One region of the Kineococcus gypseus genome, then DNA from elsewhere that is predicted to be linked to it. Evidence: predicted binding sites of a transcription regulator. Region 1 holds the regulator's gene; each other region holds the start of a gene.

Region 1 (6,933 bases):
TACGCCGCGCTCTACCCCGGCATCGCCGCGGTGCCCGAGCCGCAGCGCAACCTGCTGCGGCTGGTCTTCACCGACCCGTACGTGCGCCGGCTGCTGCCGCGCTGGGAGGAGGACAGCCGCCGCTTCCTGGCCGAGTTCCGCGCCGAGGCCGGCCCGCGGCTGGGCGACCCGGCGGTGGCCGCGCTGGTGCGGCGCCTGCGCACCGAGAGCGCGGAGTTCCGCGCCGGCTGGAGCGACCACGACGTGCGCGGCTTCACCTCCCGCGAGCGCCTCTTCAGCCACCCGGACACCGGGGAGCTGCTGCTCGAGCAGCACCAGCTCGCGCCCGCGGACCAGCCCGGGCTGCAGGTGGTGCTCTACACGCCCGTGGACGACGGGCGCACCCCCGCCGCGTGGGCGCGGTTGCTGGCGGCGCGCGGCGACCGGGCTACCGTCGTGCCGTGCGCCTCGGGGTGAACCTCGGCTACCTCACCGGCCCCGACGCGGCCGCCGCGGCCGGCGACGCCCTGGCCCTGGCGCGCGCCGCCGAGGACGCCGGCTGCGACAGCGCGTGGGTGGCCGAGGCGTACGGCTCCGACGCCGTCAGCGTGCTGGGCTGGCTGGCCGCGCAGACCTCGCGCATCGCGCTGGGCTCGGCGGTGCTGCAGGTGCCCGCCCGCGCGCCGGCGGCCACGGCGATGGCCGCGGCCACCCTGGACGCCCTGTCCGGCGGGCGCTTCCGCCTCGGGCTGGGCGTCTCCGGCCCGCAGGTGTCCGAGGGCTGGTACGGCCAGCGCTTCGCCGCGCCGCTGGCGCGCACGCGCGAGCACGTGGCCGTGGTGCGCGAGGTGCTCGCCCGGCGCCCGCTGCGCTTCGAGGGCGAGCACGTGCGCCTGCCGCTGCCGGACGGCCCCGGGGTGCCGCTGCGCCTGGCCCTGCCCGCCCGGGCGGACCTGCCCGTCTACCTCGCGGCCGTCGGCCCGCGCAACGTCGCGCTGGCCGGGGAGGTCGCCGACGGCTGGCTGCCGGTGTTCCTGGCGCCGGAGGCGTGCGGGGAGCAGTTCGCCGCCCTGGCCGCCGGCCGGGCGAGGCGCACGGCCCCGCAGCCCGCGCGGGGGTTCGACGTGTGCGCCTCGGTGCCGGTGCTGCTCACCGGCGCCACCGGCGCGGCGCGCCGCGAGGCCGAGGCACCGGTGCGCCGGCACGTGGCCCTGTACCTGGGCGGCATGGGCTCGCGCTCGCAGAACTTCTACGCCGACCTGGCCCGGCGCCTGGGCTTCTCCGACGCCGTGGACGAGGTGCAGGAGACGTTCCTCGCCGGGGACCACCGCGCCGCGGCCGCCGCGGTGCCCGACGGGTTCCTCGAGGCCACCTGCCTCGTGGGCCCCGCCGGGACGCTGCGCGCGCGCCTGGACGACTACGCCCGCGCGGGCGTGAGCACGCTGGCGCTCGCCCCGCTGGCGCCCGCGCTGCCCGAGCGCGTCGCGACCGTGCGGGCGCTGGCCGGCTGAGCGGCCCCTCAGCGCACCAGGTGCAGCACCGCCGGGTAGCGGTACGCCCGGCCGGAGTTCGCCGCGACGGCGGCGAGCACCGTCAGGACGGTCGTCGCCACGGGCAGCAGGCCCAGCAGCGCGAACGAGAGCCCGAAGGTGAACAGGGCCAGCAGCGCTGCCACGACGGTCAGGCCCAGGCCGTACAGCAGCATCGAGATGTTCAGGTTCAGCGCCTCGGCGGAGTGCTCGCGCACGAACCGGCTGCGGTCCTTGAAGACGAGGAAGAGCACCAGGGGGCCGACCACCGGCAGGCCCACCCACACCAGCAGGGAGCTGACGTGGGACAGCACCGCCCAGGTGCGCTCGTCCTGCACGGACATCGCCGAGGGCTGCTGGTGCTGCGGGTACGGCGCGTACTGCTGCTGGTGCTGCTCCTGCGGGTACGGCTGCTCCTGGTACGGCTGGTACGGGTACGGCTGCTGCTCCGGGTGGGGCTGCTGCCCCCAGCCGTCCTGCCCGCCGTGGGCGTACGGGTCCCCGGGCTGCTCGTGCGGGGCCTTCGTGAAGTCCGGCCTGGGCTGCTGGTGCGGGTCGCTCACGGTGTCCTCCGGGCGTCGGTGCGGCTGCTGGGCACGATCCTGCCGCGCGCGCGGGCGGGTGTCGTCCTCCCGCGGGAGGGTCCCGGGTGCGACCGGCGGGGGAGGCGGGCGCCTCAGCGGTCGGCCGCGTCGGCGGTGACGAAGTCCACCAGCTCCTCCACGCGGGCCAGCAGCGCCGGCTCGAGGTCGGCGTAGCTGCGCACGGTGCCCAGGATCCGCTTCCAGCCGTACGCGACGTCGGCCTGCGTGGCGTGCGCCCAGCCCAGCTCGGCGAGCACCCCGTGCTTCCACGACGTGCCGCGCGGGATCACCGGCCAGCGCTCCCAGCCCAGGCGCTGCGGGCGCACCGACTGCCACACGTCGACGAAGGGGTGGCCCACGACGAGCACGTGCGGGCTCGCGCCGACGGAGGCGACGGTGCGCGACTCCTTCGAGCCGGGCACCAGGTGGTCCACCAGCACCCCGATGCGCCGCCCCGGGCGCGGGCCGAAGGAGCGCACCGCGGCGTCGAGGTCGTCCACGCCGTCGAGCACCTCCACCACCACGCCCTCCACGCGCAGGTCGTCGCCCCAGACCCGCTCCACCAGCTCCGCGTCGTGGCGGCCCTCGACGAGGATGCGCGAGGCGCGCGCGGTGCGGGCGGCGGCGCCGGCCACCGCGAGCGAGCCGCTGGCGGTGCGGGTGGGCGCGGCGGGCGCCGCGGGGCCCCTCGGCGCCACCAGCCGCACCGGCTGCCCGTCCACCCAGAAGCCCGGCCCCAGCGGGAAGGTGCGGGTGCGCCCGCGCGCGTCCTCCAGCACGACGACGTGCACGCCGCCGCTCTTCTCCACGCGCACCACCGCGCCGACCCAGCCGGTCTCGACGTCCTCCACGACCAGGCCGCGCTCGGCGCGCTCCTCGCGGTGCGCCGGCCGGCGCGGGTGCGGGTCGGAGGACAGCACGTCGCTGCCGTAGCGGTCGGCGCGGCGCTCGTCCCTGCTCACCCGCCGCACGCTAACCAGCGCCGGGGGCGGCGCGGCGGAGGCGCGCTGGCCTAGACTTGGCACTCGGTCGTCCGGAGTGCCAGCGGGCGGCCGCCGGCCGTGCACCGAGTGGAGGTGGGGTGTGAGCGACGACCGCAGGCTCGCCGTGCTGCGCGCCATCGTCGAGGACTACGTGGCCACCCACGAGCCGGTGGGGTCCAAGGCCCTCGTCGAGCGCCACCGGCTGGGCGTCTCGCCCGCGACGATCCGCAACGACATGGCGGTGCTGGAGGAGGAGGGCTACATCGCCCAGCCCCACACCAGCGCCGGGCGCATCCCCACCGACAAGGGCTACCGCCTCTTCGTCGACCGCCTCGCCAGCCTCAAGCCCATGTCCCCGGCCGAGCGCCGCGCCATCCAGGCCTTCCTCGACGGCGCCGTCGACATCGACGACGTGGTCGACCGCACGGTGCGGCTGCTGGCGCAGATCACCCGCCAGGCCGCCGTCGTGCAGTACCCCTCGCTCTCGCGGGCGGCGGTGCGGCACGTGGAGCTGGTGCCGGTGGGCGGGCGCAGCGCCCTGCTGGTGCTCATCACCGACACCGGCCGCGTCGAGCAGCGCGTGGTGGACGTGCGCTCGGCCACCGACGCGCAGGCCCTGCCCGGCACGCTGGCCGCGCTGCGCGACCGCGTCAACGCCGCCGTGGCCGGCAAGCGCCTGAAGCAGGCGCGCGAGGAGCTCACCGCCGTGGTGCAGTCCAGCACCCCCGGGGAGATGGCCGTCACCGCCGAGGTGGTCGCCGCGCTGGGCGACTGCCTGAGCGCCGGGCTGGAGGAGCGCGTGGTCATCGCCGGCACGGCGAACCTCGTGCGCTCCGGCGCCGACCTGTCCGCCAGCCTGGGCAGCGTGCTGGAGGCGCTGGAGGAGCACGTGGTGCTGCTGCGGCTGGTGCAGGAGATGACCGAGGAGGGCACCGGCGACCGCGGCGCGCTGACCGTGCGCATCGGCGCGGAGAACCTCCACCTCGGCCTGCCCGAGACGTCCGTGGTGACCAGCGGCTACGGCGAGGGGGAGGTGCTGGCGCGCCTGGGCGTGCTGGGCCCGACCCGCATGGACTACCCCACGACGATGGCGGCGGTGCGGGCGGTCTCCCGCTACGTCTCGCGCATCCTGTCCCAGTGACCGACCCGGTCGCCGCGACCCACCCACGACCCGACCGACGGGAGACCTGAGCACCTCGTGAGCGACTACTACGACGTCCTCGGCGTCAGCAGGGACGCCTCCGCGGAGGACATCAAGCGCGCCTACCGCAAGCTGGCGCGCAAGCTCCACCCGGACGTCACCTCCGACCCCGACGCCGGCGACCGCTTCAAGGAGGTCTCGCAGGCGTACGAGACGCTCTCCAACCCCGACAAGCGCGCGCAGTACGACCGCGGCGGCGCCCAGGGCGGGGCCGCCGGCTTCGGCCAGGGCTTCGGCTTCTCCGACATCATGGACGCCTTCTTCGGCCAGGGCGGCGCCGGCGGCGGGCGCGGGCCGGTCAGCCGCACCCAGCGCGGCCAGGACGCCCTGATCCGCGTCGACGTCGACCTCGCCGAGGCCGCCTTCGGCGGCGAGCGGCAGATCCAGGTGGACACCGCCGTGCTGTGCCCGACCTGCAAGGGCACCTGCTGCCAGCCGGGCACCGAGCCGGCCACCTGCGACATCTGCCACGGCCAGGGCTCGGTCCAGCGCGTGGTGCGCTCGCTGCTCGGGCAGGTCATGACGACCTCCCCGTGCCCGACGTGCCACGGCTTCGGCACCGTGCTGCCCTCGCCGTGCCAGGAGTGCTCCGGCGAGGGGCGCGTGCGCGCGCGCCGCCCGCTGACCATCCGCGTGCCCGCGGGCGTGGAGACCGGCACCCGCATCCAGCTCGCCTCGCAGGGCGAGGTGGGCCCGGCCGGCGGCCCGCCCGGCGACCTCTACGTCGAGGTGCACGAGCGCCCGCACCCGGTCTTCACCCGCCGCGGGGACGACCTGCTGTGCACCCTGGAGGTGCCCATGACGGCCGCCGCGCTGGGCGCCTCGATCCCGCTGGAGACCCTCGACGGCACCGAGGAGGTCGAGGTGCGCCCCGGCGCGCAGGCCGGCGAGGTCGTCACCCTCAAGCAGAAGGGCGTGGAGCACCTGCGCTCGGCCGGCCGCGGGGACCTGCAGGTCACCCTGGAGGTGAGCACCCCGCGCGACCTCGACGACGAGCAGGAGGAGCTGCTGCGCCGCCTGGCCGAGCTGCGCGGGGAGGTGCGCCCGGCCGGCCGGCTCGCACCGGCCCACCAGGGCGTCTTCTCCAAGCTGCGCGGGCGCTTCGGCGGCCGCTGAGCCCACCGCCGCCCACCGCCGCCCACCGCCGCCCGACGGCGCCCGCCGCCCGAGCGCGGTGGTGCGGTGAGGACCCCCCGAGGGTCCTCACCGCACCGCTCCGGTCGGCCCCGCGGGGCCTCAGCGCACGGTGACGGCCTTGGTGTCGCCCGGGGGCGTGGTGCCGGCCTCGCCGCCGGACTCGTCCGGGCGCAGGACCTCCACGACGTGCTCGCCCGCGGGCAGCGGGATCGTCACGGAGAACTCCGCGAACGCCCCGTTGGCGCCGGCCTGCACCGGCCCGCGCGCCACCTCCGCGCCGGTGGCGTCGGTGACGACGTAGAGCAGGGTGCCCTCGAAGCCGGAGCCGACGCCCTCGACGACGACCTGCCCGGGCGTGGAGGTGTCCGTCGAGGTGATCCACGCCGGCGCCTGGACCTCCGCCTGCGGGGCGCGCGAGACCGTCTCGGGCACCGCGTGCCCGAACAGCACCGGCTCGGCGCGGCCGTCGACGCGGATCTCCACGGGCAGGTCCTCCGAGGCCGCGGCGGTGACGGTGTGGACGAGCTGCTGCACGGCGGCGGCCGCCTGCGGGGCCTCCAGGGAGCCCGGCGCGGCGCCGGCGGGCAGGTCCACGACGAGGCGGTCGCCGGCGCGGCTGACGCCGGAGGGCCCGGCCGCCGCCCACGCGGTGGCGTAGTCGGGGTCGGCCGGGTCCCCGCCGAGCACCGCGGCCAGGGCGCGGTCGGCGTCGTCGCCCTCGCCGGCGGCCTCGACGTACTCGCGGAAGAGCCACGTGCTGCCGCTCGCGCCGTCCAGCCAGTACACCGGCACGCTGCGCGCCCCGGAGGGCAGGGCGGGGCCGGTGGCGGGGGCCGGGGCGGTGGTCGACGGGGCCGGGGCGCCGGTGCCCGGCGCCGCCGGGGTCGACGTGGCGGCGGGCTCCTGCGGCGGCTCCGCGGGCACGGGCGCCTCGGTGGCCGGCTCCGGCGGCGGCGTGGTGGCCGGGTCCTCGGCGGTGGGCGCGGAGGTGCGCGAGGCGACGGTGCGCACCGAGGCGTCCTCGCCGCGGGTCAGGGCGAGGGCGGTGCCCCCGCCCACGACGACGACGGCGGCGGCCGCGGTCGCCGCGGCCCAGGCGCGGCTCGAGCGGCGGCGGGCGGTGGTGCTCATGCGGATCTCCTGGAGGCGGTCGGCGGGCTGGACGGCGTCGGCGCGCGCGGCGAGGGCGTCGCGCAGCGCGCGCGCCACGGGGTCGGTGCCCGGGTCGGGCAGGGGCCCGGCGTGCACCGGGTCGGCGTGCACCGGGTCGGCGTGCACCGGGTCGGCGTGCACCGGGTCGGCGTCCACCGGGTCGGCGTCCGCCGGGTCGTCGGGATCGTGGCTCACGGGGTCTCCTCCTGGCGGCCCAGGCCGGCGCGCAGCGCCGCCAGCCCGCGGTGGGCGTGCGTCTTGACGGCCCCGCGGCTGATGCCCAGGGCCTCGGCGATGTCCTGCTCGGACAGGTCGGCGGAGTAGCGCAGGACGAGGACCTCGCGCTGGCGCGCCGGCAGGGCGTCCAG
Region 2 (6,933 bases), on a different contig from region 1:
ACGGACCTACCGTACGAGACCCCAGCGGAATCCCACAGCCACCGCCTGCGCGCGGTCCGCCGCCTCGAGCTTGCGGAAGAGCCGGCGGGCGTGCGTCTTGACGGTGTCCTCCGAGAGGAACAGCTCCCGGCCGATCTCCGCGTTGCTGCGCCCGCGGCTCATGCCGACGAGCACCTGGCCCTCGCGCTCGGTGAGCACCGGCGCACGGCCGGACAGCACCGTGCGGGTGCGCCCGCCGCCGCGGCGGCGCGAGACGTCCTGCAGGGCCTGGAGCACCGCGGTGGCGAGCTCCTCGCGCGAGACGTCCTTGACGACGTAGCCGCGCGCGCCGGAGGCGACCGCGCGGGCGACGCCGTCGCCGTCCTCGGCCATCGTGGCCATGAGCACGTTGGCCTCGGGGTGCCGGGCCAGGAGGCGGCGCGCCGCCTCGACCCCGCCGATGCCCGGCATGCGCACGTCCATGATGACGAGCGAGGGCCGCTCGACGGGCCAGCGCGTCAGCGCCTCCTCGCCGGAGGCGGCACCGACGACGCGCGTGACGCCGGGGACCGCGGCGACCATGCGCCGCATCGCCTCACGCGCCAGCGGGAGGTCGTCGCAGACCAGAACCGTAGCCACCACTTGCCTCTTCCCTGTACGGGTGGGACACCCCCGTCCGTGGGAGCGTCGCGGCGCGGGGAGCGCCACGGTGGAGGCATCGGCACGCGGGGGTGCCCACCTGAGCGCACGGCGGGCACCCGCGGGCGGCGGCCGCTCGCCGCTGCGCGCCGGGGCGACCGCCGCTGCGCGCGCGGGCCGGTCGGCCTCAGGCGTGCACGGCGGCGGCGCAGCGGCGCACCGCGTCGGACAGCGACGCGGCGCGCTCGCAGCCGGGCACCGCGTCGGGCCAGCCGGGGCCGACGAGGACCACCAGCGGCGCCGGGCGCACGCGCAGCAGCGCCAGGACGCCCTCGAGGTCCGCGGAGGTGCGCGGGGAGCGGGCGTGCAGCAGCACCGCGGGCGGGCGGGTGCGGCGCACCGCCGCGGCCAGCAGGCGGGCGGGCACGCCGTCGCCCGCCGAGCGCGCCCCGGCACCGGCCTCGGCCAGGGCGGCGGCCGCGGCCACCAGGGCGGGACCGCGCGGGGCGGGGTCGGCGCCGGCGAGCAGCACGGCGCGCTCGTCGTCGCGGGTGGGCAGCAGCGCCAGCGCGCGGGCGACGGCCTCGTGCAGCGCGGCGTCGTCGGTGGCCAGCGCGGGCCCGAGCACGGCGTCCCACGCGGCGGCCGCCCCGCGGGCGCGCACCTCCTCGGCGAAGCGGTCGGCCAGGCTCTGCACGGCCCAGTCCTGCAGCTCGCCGCGGCTTCGGGGCACCGCCGCGGCACGCCGCTCCGCCGCGGCGTCCTCGGCGGCGTCCTCGGCGGCGTCCTCGGCGGCGTCCTCGGCGGCGTCCTCGGCGGCGTCGGCCTCGGCGGCCTCCTCCTGGTCGGGGGCCAGCCCCTCGCCGGCGGGGACGGCGGGCGCGGCGGCGCCGGCCGCGGGACCCGGCGCTGCGGCGGGCGCGGCGGCCGGGTCGGGCCCGGCGATGGCGGCGGCGTCGGTGACGGCGGCCTCGATGACGGCCGCGGGGATGGTGGAGACGCTGGCCAGGGCGAAGCCGCCGTCGGCGACGGCGGTGGTGGCGGCGATGGCGGCGGCCTCCGCGGGGGCCACCCCCTCCAGGGTCAGCCGGCGCATGACGACCAGGCGCGCGAGGTCCGTGGAGGAGTAGCGCCGGTGCGCGCCGGCGGTGTGCTCGCTGGGCCCCAGGCCGTAGCGGCGGTCCCAGGTGCGCAGCGTCGCGGGCGCGACCCCCAGCCGGCGGGCCACGGCGGCCACGGTGAGGGTCATGCGCGGAGCGGGCGGCGCTGACGCCCCCTGGGAGGAGGACACGGGTGGATCCTCCCGCGCGCGGCGCGGAGCCGCCACTCCCCCGCCCCCGCCGGGCCGCTCGGGGCGGGAGGGCCCCACAGGTTGTTCAGGGTTGTTCACCGCCGGTCGCGCACGGACGAGGGCCCGGGAGGCGGGTCGTTCACAGGAGAAGCAGGTTGTTCACAGGGTTGTCCACGGGTGGTGCACAACCGGGTCGCCGGGCACGGCAGCAGGGCCGCCGCGTGTGGCGCAGGTCACCCGGATCGGGCCTGAACAACCTCGACCCAGGGGCTTGAACAACTTCTGGCGCGGTTGTAGCGTCCTACCTCGTCAGCAAGATCCACCTCCGCGGCACCCCCGCACCAGCCCCCAGGAGCACACCATGGCCGAGATCTCCCGCCTCCCCGGACCCGTCGCCGACATCTGGGAGTGGCAGCTCGTGGGCGCCTGCCGCGACGCCGACCCGGACCTCTTCTTCCACCCCGAGGGCGAGCGCGGCCCGGCCCGCCGCAACCGCGACGCCGCCGCCCAGGCCGTGTGCGCCGGCTGCCCGGTGGTGCAGGAGTGCCGCAAGCACGCCCTGAAGGTGCGCGAGCCCTACGGCGTCTGGGGCGGCCTGACCGAGGACGACCGCGAGACGATCTACGCCGCGGAGCGCCGCCGCACCCTGCGCGTCGCCAGCTGACGCCGCCCGGCGGGCGGGGGCCCGCCGTCGACCGGCGTGCGCCGCGCGCGGTGGTGCGGTGCGCGGCACGCCGCAGCAGGACCAGCAGCTCGAGGACCATGCAGCACGAGGACCAGCAGCACGAGAAGAGGCCCGGACCCCTCGCGGGGTGCCGGGCCTCTCGTCGTGCGGGGAGGGTCAGTGGCCGTGGCCGTGACCGTGGCCGGCGGCGGCCGGCTCCTCCTCCTTCTTGTCCACCACGAGGGTGTCGGTGGTCAGGACCATCGACGCGATCGAGGCGGCGTTGACCAGCGCGGAGCGGGTGACCTTGACCGGGTCGATGACGCCGGCGGCCAGCAGGTCCACGTACTCGCCGGTGGCGGCGTTCAGGCCGTGGCCCACCTCGAGGCCGCGCACCTTCTCCACCACGACGTAGCCCTCGTGACCGGCGTTCTCGGCGATCCAGCGCAGCGGCTCGGTGGCCGCGCGGTGCACCAGCTTCACGCCGGTGGCCTCGTCGCCCTCCTTGCCCAGGCCGCCCTCGAGCACCTTCACCGCGTGGGTCAGGGCGCTGCCGCCACCGGCGACGATGCCCTCCTCGATGGCCGCGCGGGTGGCGGAGACGGCGTCCTCGATGCGGTGCTTCTTCTCCTTCAGCTCCACCTCGGTGTGCGCGCCCACCTTGACGACGACCACGCCGCCGGCCAGCTTCGCGAGGCGCTCCTGCAGCTTCTCGCGGTCCCAGTCGGAGTCGGTGCGCTCGATCTCGGCCTTGATCTGCGCCACGCGGCCCGCGACGTCCTCGGAGGCGCCGGCGCCGTCGACCAGGGTGGTGTCGTCCTTGGTGACGACGACGCGGCGGGCGGTGCCCAGCACGTCGAGGTCGACCTGGTCGAGCTTGAGGCCGACCTCCTCGGCGACGACCTGGCCGCCGGTGAGGGTGGCGATGTCGCCCAGGATCGCCTTGCGGCGGTCGCCGAAGCCGGGGGCCTTGACGGCCACGGCGTTGAAGGTGCCGCGGATCTTGTTGACGACCAGCGTGGACAGGGCCTCGCCGTCGACGTCCTCGGCGATGATCAGCAGCGGCTTGGAGGTCTTGAGGACCTTCTCCAGCAGCGGCAGCAGCTCGGTGACCGTGGAGATCTTGCCCTGGTGCACGAGGACGTACGCGTCCTCCAGCACCGCCTCCTGGCGCTCGGCGTCGGTGACGAAGTAGGGCGAGATGTAGCCCTTGTCGAACTGCATGCCCTCGGTGAAGTCCAGCTCCAGCGCGGTGGTGGAGGCCTCCTCCACCGTGATGACGCCGTCCTTGCCGACCTTGTCGAAGGCGTCGGCCAGCAGCTCGCCGACGCTGGCGTCCTGGGCGGAGATGGTGGCGACGTGGGCGATGTCGCCCTTGCCGTCGACCTCGCGGGCGAGCTCGAGCAGCTGGTCGCCCACGGCCTGCACGGCCGCGTCGATGCCGCGCTTGAGGGCGGACGGCGCCGCGCCGGCGGCGACGTTGCGCAGGCCCTCGTGGACCATCGCCTGGGCCAGGACGGTCGCGGTGGTGGTGCCGTCGCCGGCGACGTCGTTCGTCTTGGTGGCGACCTCCTTGGCGAGCTGCGCGCCGAGGTTCTCGTACGGGTCCTCGAGCTCGACCTCGCGGGCGATGGTGACGCCGTCGTTCGTGATCGTCGGCGCACCCCACTTCTTGTCGATGACGACGTTGCGGCCGCGGGGGCCGAGGGTCACCTTGACGGCGTCCGCCAGGGCGTCGACGCCGCGCTCGAGGGAGCGGCGGGCGTCCTCGTTGAACGAGAGCTGCTTGGCCATGTGCTGTTCCTTCCGGATCTTCGCGGGCGAACGGGAGACGCCCCGGGCACCCGGTCTCGGGCGCCCGGGGCGTCGTGGTCCGTCAGCCGCTTACTTGGCGACCTTGGCGAGCACGTCGCGCGCCGAGAGGATCAGCAGCTCGTCGCCGCCGTACTTGACCTCGGTGCCGCCGTACTTGGAGTAGATGACCTTGTCGCCGACGGCGACGTCGACGGGCACGCGGTTGCCGTTGTCGTCCACGCGGCCCGGACCCACGGCCAGGACCTCGCCCTCCTGGGGCTTCTCCTTGGCGGTGTCCGGGATGACCAGACCGGAAGCGGTCGTCTGCTCCGCGTCGAGCGGCTTGACGACGATGCGGTCCTCGAGCGGAGTGATGGAGACCGACACTGAGCGGCCCTCCCCTTCTGCGTACTCGGTACGGATCTGGTGTGCTGGCGGGCCGGGTGCGGGGCCTGCGCCGACCGTCGTCGCGGGTGCCGGACGGTGCCGCCTCGCCTGGCACTCCCTCGTGCGGAGTGCCACCGGCGCTGGGTCAGAAGTTAGCACTCCCGCACCCCGAGTGCCAGGGACGGTGCCCGGTCGGGTGATCGCCGCCCCGCCTGGCACAGTCGGGGCGTGGACCCCGCCGACGTCGCCGCGCTGACCTCCCCCGCCGGGCGGGCGCTGCTGGAGCTGGTCGACGCCGCCGGCCCGGCCGACCCCCTGGCGCTGGGGCAGCGGCTGCGCCGCGAGGGGCACGAGCCGGCGCTGGTGGCGCTGGCCATGACGCAGGCGCGCCTGCGCGAGCGCGCCGTCGCCAAGCTGGGCGAGCGCGCCCGCGGGCTGCTGCTGACCCCGGCCGGCGTGGAGCAGGCCACCCGCGCCGCCGTCGCCGCCGAGCACGCCGCCCGCTTCGCCGGCGCCGGGGTGCGCCGGGTCGCCGACCTCGGCTGCGGCATCGGCGCCGACGCGCTCGCCCTGGCCGACGCGGGCCTGGACGTGCTGGCCGTGGACGCCGACCCGGGCACCGCCGCCGCGGCGGCCGCCAACCTCGCCGGCCGCGCGCGGGTGCGCTGCGCCGACGTCACCGCCGGCGTCGTCGACGAGCTCGGCCCCGGCGACGGCGCCTGGTTCGACCCCGCCCGCCGCACCGCCGGCGGACGCCGCCTGCTCGACCCCGAGGCCACCTCCCCGCCGCTGTCCTTCGTGCTCGCCACCGCCGCGCGGGTGCCGGCCACCGGCGCGAAGCTGGCGCCGGGCCTGCCGCACGAGCTCGTGCCCGCCGGCGCCGAGGCCCAGTGGACGTCCGTGGACGGCGACGTGGTCGAGGCGGCGCTGTGGTGCGGCCCGCTGGCCCGGCCCGGCGTCGCCCGCAGCGCCCTGCTGCTGCGCGACGGCGGGCGCTGGTCGCTGGACGACGCGGACAACCCCGTGCCCGACGTCGGGCCGGTGGGCACGCACCTGCACGAGCCCGACGGGGCGGTCGTGCGCGCCGGCCTGGTCGGCGCCGCCGCGCGCCTGCTCGGCGGGCGCCTGGTGGACGGGACCATCGCCTACGTCACCACCGACGGCCCGGCGAGCACGCCGTTCACGCGCTCCTACGCCGTGCTCGACGTGCTGCCCTTCGGCCTGAAGGCGCTGCGCGCGCACCTGCGCGCGCGCGACGTCGGGCCGCTGACGGTCAAGAAGCGCGGCACCGCCGTGGACCCGGACGTGCTGCGCCGGCAGCTGGGGCTGCGCGGCTCGGTGCCGGCCACCGTGGTGCTCACGCGCGTGGCCGGGCGGCAGACGGTGCTCGTCGTCGAGCCGGTGGGCTGAGCCCGGGCCCCGCCGCCCGGGGCCCCGCCGCCCGGGGCCCCGCCGCCCTCAGACGCGCGCGCGCAGCACCAGCGCGTCGATCCCGCCGGGCTGGTAGTAGCGCGCGCGGCGGGCGAGGACCTCGAAGCCCTCGGAGGCGTACAGCGCCTGCGCCGGCGCGTTGTCGGCGCGCACCTCCAGCAGCACGCGGGTGGCCCCGGCGTCGCGGGCGGCGGTCAGCAGCGCGCGCAGCAGCCGCCGGCCCAGCCCGCGGCCCTGCGCGCCGCGGGCCACGCCGATCGTCTGCACGTCGGCGTCGGCGCCGGAGACGGCCAGCCCGGCGTAGCCGAGGACCTCCTCGCCCTCCAGCGCGACGAGGTAGGTGCGCCCCGGCGCGGCCAGCTCGCCCCAGAACGTCTCCACCGACCAGGCGGTGGGACCGAACAGGTCCGCCTCCAGGCGCTGCACGTCGGCCAGGTGCCACCAGCGCGCCGGCGCGAGCACCACCCCGGCCCCCGCGGCCCCCGAGCTCCCCGAGCTCCCCGAGCTCCCCGAGCTCCCAGCGCCTCCCGGGTCCCCGGCGCGCGCCGGCGCGGCGCTCACGCGGTGACGCGCTTGCGGCCCGTGGGCTCCACCGCGTCCGGGCGGCGCAGGTACAGCGGCTCGACGGGCAGCAGCCCCGGGCCGCCGCGGCCGGCGAGCGCGTCCACGGCGACCTGCGCGAGCCAGCCGGCGTCGACGTCCGAGAGCGGCCCGGCCGGGCCGAGCGCGTCGGGGTGCAGGGCGGCGC
Region 3 (6,933 bases), on a different contig from region 1:
GGGCTGCCGCCGCTGCGGCTGCTGCAGCCCGGGCGCAACCTGGGCGCCACCGCCCGCAACCTCGGGGTGCGGGCGGCGCTGACCGGCCTGGTCGCCTTCGCCGACGACGACTCCTGGTGGGCGCCGGGGGCGCTGGCGCGCGCGCAGGAGGTCTTCGCGACCCACCCGCGCCTGGCGCTGCTGGCCGGGCGCACCCTGGTGGGCCCGGCCGAGGAGCTGGACCCGATCTGCGCGGACATGGCCTCCGCGCCGTGGGGCCGCGGCCCGGACATGCCCGGCCCGGACGTGCTGGGGTTCCTGGCGTGCACGGCGATCGTGCGGCGCGACGCGTTCCTGGCCGTCGGCGGCTTCGACGACGTGGTGTTCTTCGCCGGCGAGGAGGAGCGCGTCGCGTACGACATGACCGCCGCCGGCTGGGGCCTGGCGTACGTGGAGGACGTCGTGGCCCACCACCACCCCTCGGTCAGCCGCTCCCCCGCGCACGTGCGCCGCGAGCTGCTGGGGCGCAACTACCTGCTGACGGCGTGGATGCGCCGGCCGCTGCCGGTGGCGGCGGCGCGCACCGCGCGCTGGCTGGTGGAGGGCGGGGAGCACCGCCGCTCCGTGCTGGACGCGGCCCCGCGGCTGACGCGCGCGCTGCGGGCGCGCCGGCGCCCCTCGCGCGAGGTCGAGCGCCGGTTGCGCGTCCTGACCGGGGAGGCGGCGTGAGCGCCGTGGAGGAGGTGCGCGGGCCGGCCGGCGGCGCGGGGACGGGGCCGACGGGGCCGACGGGGCCGACGGGGCCGACGGCGCCGGTGCCGGCGGACGGGGCGCCGCTGGGCCCGGTGCCCGAGGGCCCGCCGGACGCGCGCGTGACCGTGGTGGTCATCACCTGGCAGCGCCGCGAGGAGGCGCTGCTGGCGGTGCAGCGGCTGCTGCGCCTGCCGGAGCGCCCGCGCGTCGTCGTGCTGGACAACGGCTCCACCGACGGCACCGCCGCGGCGCTGCGCGCGGCGCACCCGCGCGGCAGCGCCGGGGCCGACCGCCTCGACGTGGTGGTGCTGCCGGAGAACCAGGGCGCGGTGGCGCGCAACACCGGCGTGGCCAGCGCGGCCACGCCGTACGTGGCGTTCTGCGACGACGACACCTGGTGGGACCCGGGCTCGCTGGCGCGCGCGGCCGACGTGCTCGACGCGGACCCGCGGGTGGCGGTGCTGACCGCGCGCATCCTCGTGGAGCCGGGCGCGGTGGAGGACGGCATCGTCGCCGAGCTGCGCGACTCCCCCGTGCGCGGGGCGCCGGGCCTGCCGGGCCCGGCGCTGGGCAGCTTCCTGGCCGGCGCCTCGGTGGTGCGCCGCGAGGCGTTCCTGGCCGTGGGGGGCTTCTCCAAGCGGCTGTGGCTGGGCGGGGAGGAGGAGCTGCTGGCCGCGGACCTGGCGGCCGCGGGCTGGGAGCTGTGCTACCTGGAGGACCTCACGGTGCACCACCAGGCGTCGGTGCTGCGCGAGTCGCTGCTGCGCCGCCGGCACGGGGTGCGCAACACCCTGTGGTTCACCTGGCTGCGCCGGCCGGTGCCGGCGGCGCTGCGGCGCACCGCGTTCCTGCTGCGCACGGTGCCGCGCGACCGCACCAGCGCCGCGGGGGTCCTCGACGCGGTGCGCGGGCTGCCGTGGCTGGTGCGCGAGCGGCGGGTGCTGCCCCCGCACGCCGAGGCGCGGTTCGCGGCGCTGGAGGAGTCCCAGCGCCGCTCGACCTCGCGCCACTACGGCTGACGCGGTGGGCGGGCTGCACCTGGGCCTGGTGGGCCTCGGGCGGATCGGTGCGCTGCACGCGGCGAACCTGGCCACGACCGCCGGGGTGGGCCGGCTGACGCTGGCCGACGCCGACGGGGCACGCGCCCGCGCGGTGGCCGCGGCGCTGCCCGCGGGCGGCGCGCGCACGGCCGCCGTCGACGTCGCTGTCGACGTCGCCGACGACGTCGACGCGCTGCTGCGCAGCGGGGTGGACGGCCTCGTGGTCGCCGCCGGCACGGCTGCGCACCCGGCGCTGGTGCGCGCCGGCGTCGACGCCGGGGTGCCGGTGCTGTGCGAGAAACCCGTCGCGCTCGACGCGGCGCGCTCGCTGGAGGTGCTCGAGCACGTCGCCGCGCGCGGCGGGGTGGTGCGCATCGGGCACCAGCGCCGCTTCGACGCCGGCTACCGCGAGGCTCGCCGCGCCTTCCGCGCCGGGGAGCTGGGCTGGCTGCACGCCGTGCGCGCGCTGACGTGCGACGCGGCCCCGCCGCCGGTGGCGTTCCTGGCCGGCTCCGGCGGGTTGTTCCGCGACTGCAGCGTGCACGACGTCGACGCGGTGCGCTGGGTCACCGGCCGGGAGGTCGTGGAGGTCTACGCGCGCGGGTCCAACAACGGCGACCCGGCCATCGGCGCCGTGGGGGACGTGGACTCCGCGGTGGCGCTGTGCACCCTCGACGACGGCACCCTGGCCGTGCTGTCGGCCTCGCGGTACAACGGCGCCGGCCACGACGTGCGCCTGGAGCTGCAGGGCTCGCTGGGCACGGTGGTGGCCGGCATGGACGCCTCGACGGCGGCGCGCTCGGCCGAGCCGGGGGTCGCCTTCCCCGACGGCGCCCCGCACGCGACGTTCGCCGACCGCTTCGCCGCCGCCTTCCGCGCCGAGGTCGCCGCCTTCGTCGAGCTCGTCGCCGGCGGCACCGGCGCCGGGGGCGCCGGGGACGACCTGTGCCGGCTGGAGGACTCGCTGGCCGCCTCCCTGGTGGCCGACGCCGCGCAGGAGTCGCTGCTGACGGGGGCGCCGGTGCCGGTGCCGCCGCCGGGGGCGGTCGTCAGGGCCGGGGGGCGGGAGCGGGCGCGCTGAAGGCGGCCACCACGTCCGCGGCGCCGGCGCGGTAGCAGGCGAAGGTGTAGTCCAGCGCGGCGCGCGATCGCGCGGCGGCCTCCTCGTCGACCACGCCGCACGCGTCGTCGACGACGACGGGCAGGAAGCCGAGGTCGGCGGCGTGCCGGGCCGTCGGCTCGATGCCGATCTCCAGCACGGCGCCGACGAGCACCAGCGTGGTGGTCCCGCGGTCGCGCAGCAGCGCCTCCACCGGGGTGCCCACCAGGGCGGACATGCCCAGCTTGTCGAACACCGGCTCGCCCTCGCGCGGGGCGAGCTCGTCGACGACCCGCGTCTGCGGCGCACCCGGCGGGAACGGCGCGCCCACGGCGTCGGCGCGCGCGACGCGCTGCCAGGCCATCGCCGTGCGCAACCCGGCGACCCCCAGGTGCGAGGGCGGCAGCGAGACGTGCCGCACGTACAGCACCGGCACCCCGGCCGCGCGCGCGGCCTCGAGCACCTCGCGGGTGCGCGCGACCACCGCGTCGCGCTCGCGCACGTGCCGCAGGATGCCGGACTGCGCGTCGTACACGAGCACGGCCGCCACCTGCGGGCGGCACATCTCGTCGAGGGTCTCGGGGACGTCGACGCCGTGGGCGCGCTGCACGCTGCAGACTCTGGCACCGCCGGAGCCGCGCGCCAAGGGCGGCGGGCCCGCGGCACGTCGCCGCGGACCCGCCGCCCCCGCGTCCCGCACCGCTCAGCGCCGCGGGGGCGAGCGCTCCCGGCGGGGCGGGCGCGCCGCCGGCGCCCGCCCGCCCCGCAGCGGGGCGGGCCGGCGCGAGCGCGGCACCGTGCGGGCGCCCGGACCCGGCGGGCCGGGCGCGTCCACGCTGCCCGTCGCCGCGCGCCCACCCCCTCCCGGCCAGCACGCCCGCACGAGCGCCTCGAACTCCGCGCGCACCAGCTCGGGGTCGGCGCGCAGCAGCTCGCAGAACGCCTCGTGCGCCGGCGCGCCGGCCACCGTCGTCCCGGTCACCCGCGCACCGCCTCAGGCGCCGATGGCGTGCTGGTCCCGCGCGCCCTCCTCGGCCACCTCGACGGCGATGCGGCGCGGCTTGGCGCGCTCGGCCACCGGCACGCGCAGCGTCAGCACGCCGGAGCGGTACGACGCCGCGATGTGCTCGGTGTCGAGGTTGTCGCCGAGGATGAGCTGGCGGCTGAACACGCCGCGCGGTCGCTCGGCTGCGATCATCTCCTCGGTGCCCTCGTGCACGGGCCGCTGCGCCTTGACGGTCAGGACGTTGCGCTCGACGTCCAGGTCCACGCTGGACGGGTCGACGCCGGGGAGGTCGAACTCCACCACGAACTCGTCCCCGCTGCGCCAGGCGTCCATGGCCATCACCGCCGGCCGCGCCGAGGTCCCCAGCACCTGCTGGGTGAGCCGGTCCAGCTCGCGGAACGGGTCGGTCCGCATCAACACCACAACCACCTCCGATGCTTCACACCAGATGCGACTGCTCGCCCCGCGGGCCCGGTTCCACCGGGTCCCGCACCTCCAGTGTTAGCACTCGCGCGCCGCGCGTGCAAGGGGGAGAACCGTTGCCCTGCAGCGAATCAGCCGAGCTCGGCCAGCGCCTTGAGGACCCGCTCGTCGCTGACCGGGCCGGCGGTGGGCACCGGCTGGGAGAACTTCTGCAGCCGCAGCTCCTCCAGCGACCAGCGCAGGCGCGCCAGCTCGGGCGGCACGTGCGCGCCGGCGCGGCGCAGGTGGGCGGCGTACTCCTCGCGCACGCGGGCGAACTCGGCCGTGCGCACCCGGTCGCGCTGGGGGTTCTCCTGCGCGGTCTGCAGCCGGCGCAGGATCCCCTGCAGGTAGCGCAGCAGGTCCGGCAGCCGCTCGGCGCCGGTGCCGGTGACGAACCCGGGGTGCACCAGGCCGTCGAACTGCTCGCGCACGTCGGCCAGCGTCGGCACGAGCGCCAGGCTGGAGGTGCGCGAGACCTCCCGCTCGACCTGCGCGGCGGTGCGCAGCACCCGCAGGACGCGGTCGACGACCTCGGTGGTGCTCGAGAGCAGCCCGCGGCCGACCTGCTCGGCCAGGCGCGCGAACTCCGCGGCGGTGCGCACCGGCCCGCCGGCGGCGTCCAGGCGCGCCTCCACGGCCGCGCGCAGGCAGTCCTCCAGCACGGCGGCCGCGCCGCCGTGCGGGGCGCGCGCCAGCAGCAGCCGGGCGTCGTTGGGCAGCGCGGACTGCACGGTGCGCAGCGGCGAGGGCAGCACGAGCAGCAGCAGGCGTACCGTGCCGGCGCGGTGGGCCGCGGCGGCCTCGGCGGCGGTGGCGAAGGTGCGCAGCCCCACCGAGGAGCCCTCGTCCACCAGCGCCGGGAAGGAGACCACGTCGCTGCCGCGGCGCACGGTGGTGTGCGTCTCGGGCACCCGCGCGGGCAGGTCGTCCGGGCCGGGCTGCAGCGGCCACGACGTCGCGCCGGTGCGGCGCACCTCGTCGGCCGCCTCGGCGATGGTGGCGCGCACCTGCCCGGCCACCTGCTCGCGCAGCCGCGCGAAGTCCTCGCCCTCGGCCAGCACGGAACCGTCGGCGGCGGTGACCCGGAACGTGGGGCGCAGGTGCGCGGGCACCTTGGCGAGGTCGACGTCCTCGTAGTAGACCTCCGTGCCGTCGCCCAGGCGCGGCATCTCCTCCTCGAACGCCTCCCAGAAGTCGCGCTGGCGCGGCGCGACGCGCTCGAGGAAGCGCGCGGCCTTGTCGGGGGCGGGGGCGAGGTGGCGGCGCAGCTGCTTGGGCAGCGCGCGCAGCAGCGCGGTGACCAGCTCGTGCCGGAACCCGGGCACCTGCCAGGCCAGGTCGCGCTCGTCGAAGCGGTTGACGACCTCCAGCGGCACGTCGACGGTCAGGCCGTCGCGCGGCGAGCCGGGCTCGAAGACGTACGACAGCGGCAGCTCCAGGTCGCCCTGGCGCCACACCGCCGGGAAGTCCTCCTCGCTGACGCCGGCGTCGCCGGCCACGAGCATCGCCGGGTCGAAGGTCAGCAGGTCGGGGTGCTCGCGGCGCTCCTGCTTCCACCAGGCGTCGAAGTGCCGGCCGGAGACGACGTCGGCGGGCACGCGCGCGTCGTAGAAGGCGAAGAGCACCTCGTCGTCGACGACGATGTCGCGCCGGCGGGCGCGGTGCTCGAGCTCCTCGGCCTCCTCCAGCAGCTCGCGGTTGCGCGCGAAGAACTCGTGGCGGGTCTCGAAGTCGCCCTCGACGAGGGCGTGGCGGAGGAACAGCTCGCGCGAGAGCTCCGGGTCGATCGCGCCGTAGGCGACGGTGCGCCCGGCGACGATCGGCACGCCGTACAGCGTCACGCGCTCGGTGGCCACCACCGCGGCGCGCTTGCGCGACCAGCGCGGCTCGGAGTGCTGCCGCTTGACGACGTGCTCGGCCAGCGGCTCGATCCAGCGCGGGTCCACGGCGCCGACCACGCGCGCCCACAGGCGGGAGGTCTCCACCAGCTCGCCGGCGACCACCCAGTCCGGCGAGCGCCGCCCCAGCGACGAGCCCGGTGCCACGGCGAAGCGCGCGCCGCGCGCGCCGAGGTACTCCTGCTGGCGCGGGCCGTCGCCGCGGCCGCGGCGGGCGTCGTCGCGCCCGCGGCGCCCCTCGCGCTTCTCGTCCTGCTCGACCTTCAGGCCGATGTTGCCCAGCAGCCCGGCCAGCAGGGAGCGGTGCACGGCGTCGGCGTCGTAGGCGGGCGCGGGCACCTCCTCGCCCTCGGCGGGGGCGGCGACCTCCGGCACGTGCACCTCGGCGCCGAGGTCGCGGGTGACGCGGCGCAGCTGGTGGTAGGTGTCCTGCCACTCGCGCACCCGCAGGAAGTGCAGCATCTCGGCCTTGACGCGGCGCCGGAACGCCGAGGAGGACAGCTCGCGCTGCAGGTGCTGCAGGTAGTTCCACAGGTTCAGGTAGGTGAGGAAGTCCGAGCGCTCGTGGCGGAAGCGCGCGTGAAGCTGCGCGGCGCGCTCGCGCTGCTCCAGCGGCCGCTCGCGCGGGTCCTGCACGGACAGCGCCGCCACCACGACGAGCACGTCGTGCAGGCAGGAGTTCTTCCGCGCCTC

What was found. The regulator HrcA, encoded in region 1, represses chaperone genes, less so after heat shock. The targets are predictions, from matches to a motif close to GNTNGCACTCGGNNNNNCCGAGTGCNANC.
Region 2: the regulator HrcA is predicted to act here: its motif matches at 4,906-4,934, upstream of groES (co-chaperone GroES).
Region 3: the regulator HrcA is predicted to act here: its motif matches at 4,378-4,406, upstream of ACRYMN_RS04030 (Hsp20/alpha crystallin family protein).

What each region holds. Positions count from the first base shown of each region.
Region 1 is NZ_JBJLRD010000023.1:15,632-22,564, forward strand. Features, by position in the region: gene ACRYMN_RS10685 (helix-turn-helix transcriptional regulator) at 1-456, shown strand, start outside; gene ACRYMN_RS10690 (LLM class F420-dependent oxidoreductase) at 441-1,490, shown strand; gene ACRYMN_RS10695 (DUF4870 domain-containing protein) at 1,499-2,071, opposite strand; gene ACRYMN_RS10700 (DUF3097 family protein) at 2,185-3,063, opposite strand; gene hrcA (heat-inducible transcriptional repressor HrcA) at 3,176-4,216, shown strand; gene dnaJ (molecular chaperone DnaJ) at 4,274-5,392, shown strand; gene ACRYMN_RS10715 (Gmad2 immunoglobulin-like domain-containing protein) at 5,513-6,760, opposite strand; gene ACRYMN_RS10720 (RNA polymerase sigma factor) at 6,757-6,933, opposite strand, start outside.
Region 2 is NZ_JBJLRD010000017.1:31,209-38,141, forward strand. Features, by position in the region: gene shbA (RNA polymerase sigma factor ShbA) at 1-2, opposite strand, end outside; gene ACRYMN_RS08565 (response regulator transcription factor) at 7-618, opposite strand; gene ACRYMN_RS08570 (MerR family transcriptional regulator) at 806-1,909, opposite strand; gene ACRYMN_RS08575 (WhiB family transcriptional regulator) at 2,271-2,573, shown strand; gene groL (chaperonin GroEL) at 2,751-4,367, opposite strand; gene groES (co-chaperone GroES) at 4,458-4,754, opposite strand; gene ACRYMN_RS08590 (THUMP-like domain-containing protein) at 4,983-6,164, shown strand; gene rimI (ribosomal protein S18-alanine N-acetyltransferase) at 6,213-6,650, opposite strand; gene tsaB (tRNA (adenosine(37)-N6)-threonylcarbamoyltransferase complex dimerization subunit type 1 TsaB) at 6,743-6,933, opposite strand, start outside.
Region 3 is NZ_JBJLRD010000007.1:73,174-80,106, reverse strand. Features, by position in the region: gene ACRYMN_RS04055 (glycosyltransferase family 2 protein) at 1-708, shown strand, start outside; gene ACRYMN_RS04050 (glycosyltransferase family 2 protein) at 795-1,751, shown strand; gene ACRYMN_RS04045 (Gfo/Idh/MocA family protein) at 1,756-2,853, shown strand; gene ACRYMN_RS04040 (cysteine hydrolase family protein) at 2,822-3,481, opposite strand; gene ACRYMN_RS04035 (hypothetical protein) at 3,575-3,853, opposite strand; gene ACRYMN_RS04030 (Hsp20/alpha crystallin family protein) at 3,866-4,297, opposite strand; gene hrpA (ATP-dependent RNA helicase HrpA) at 4,432-6,933, opposite strand, start outside.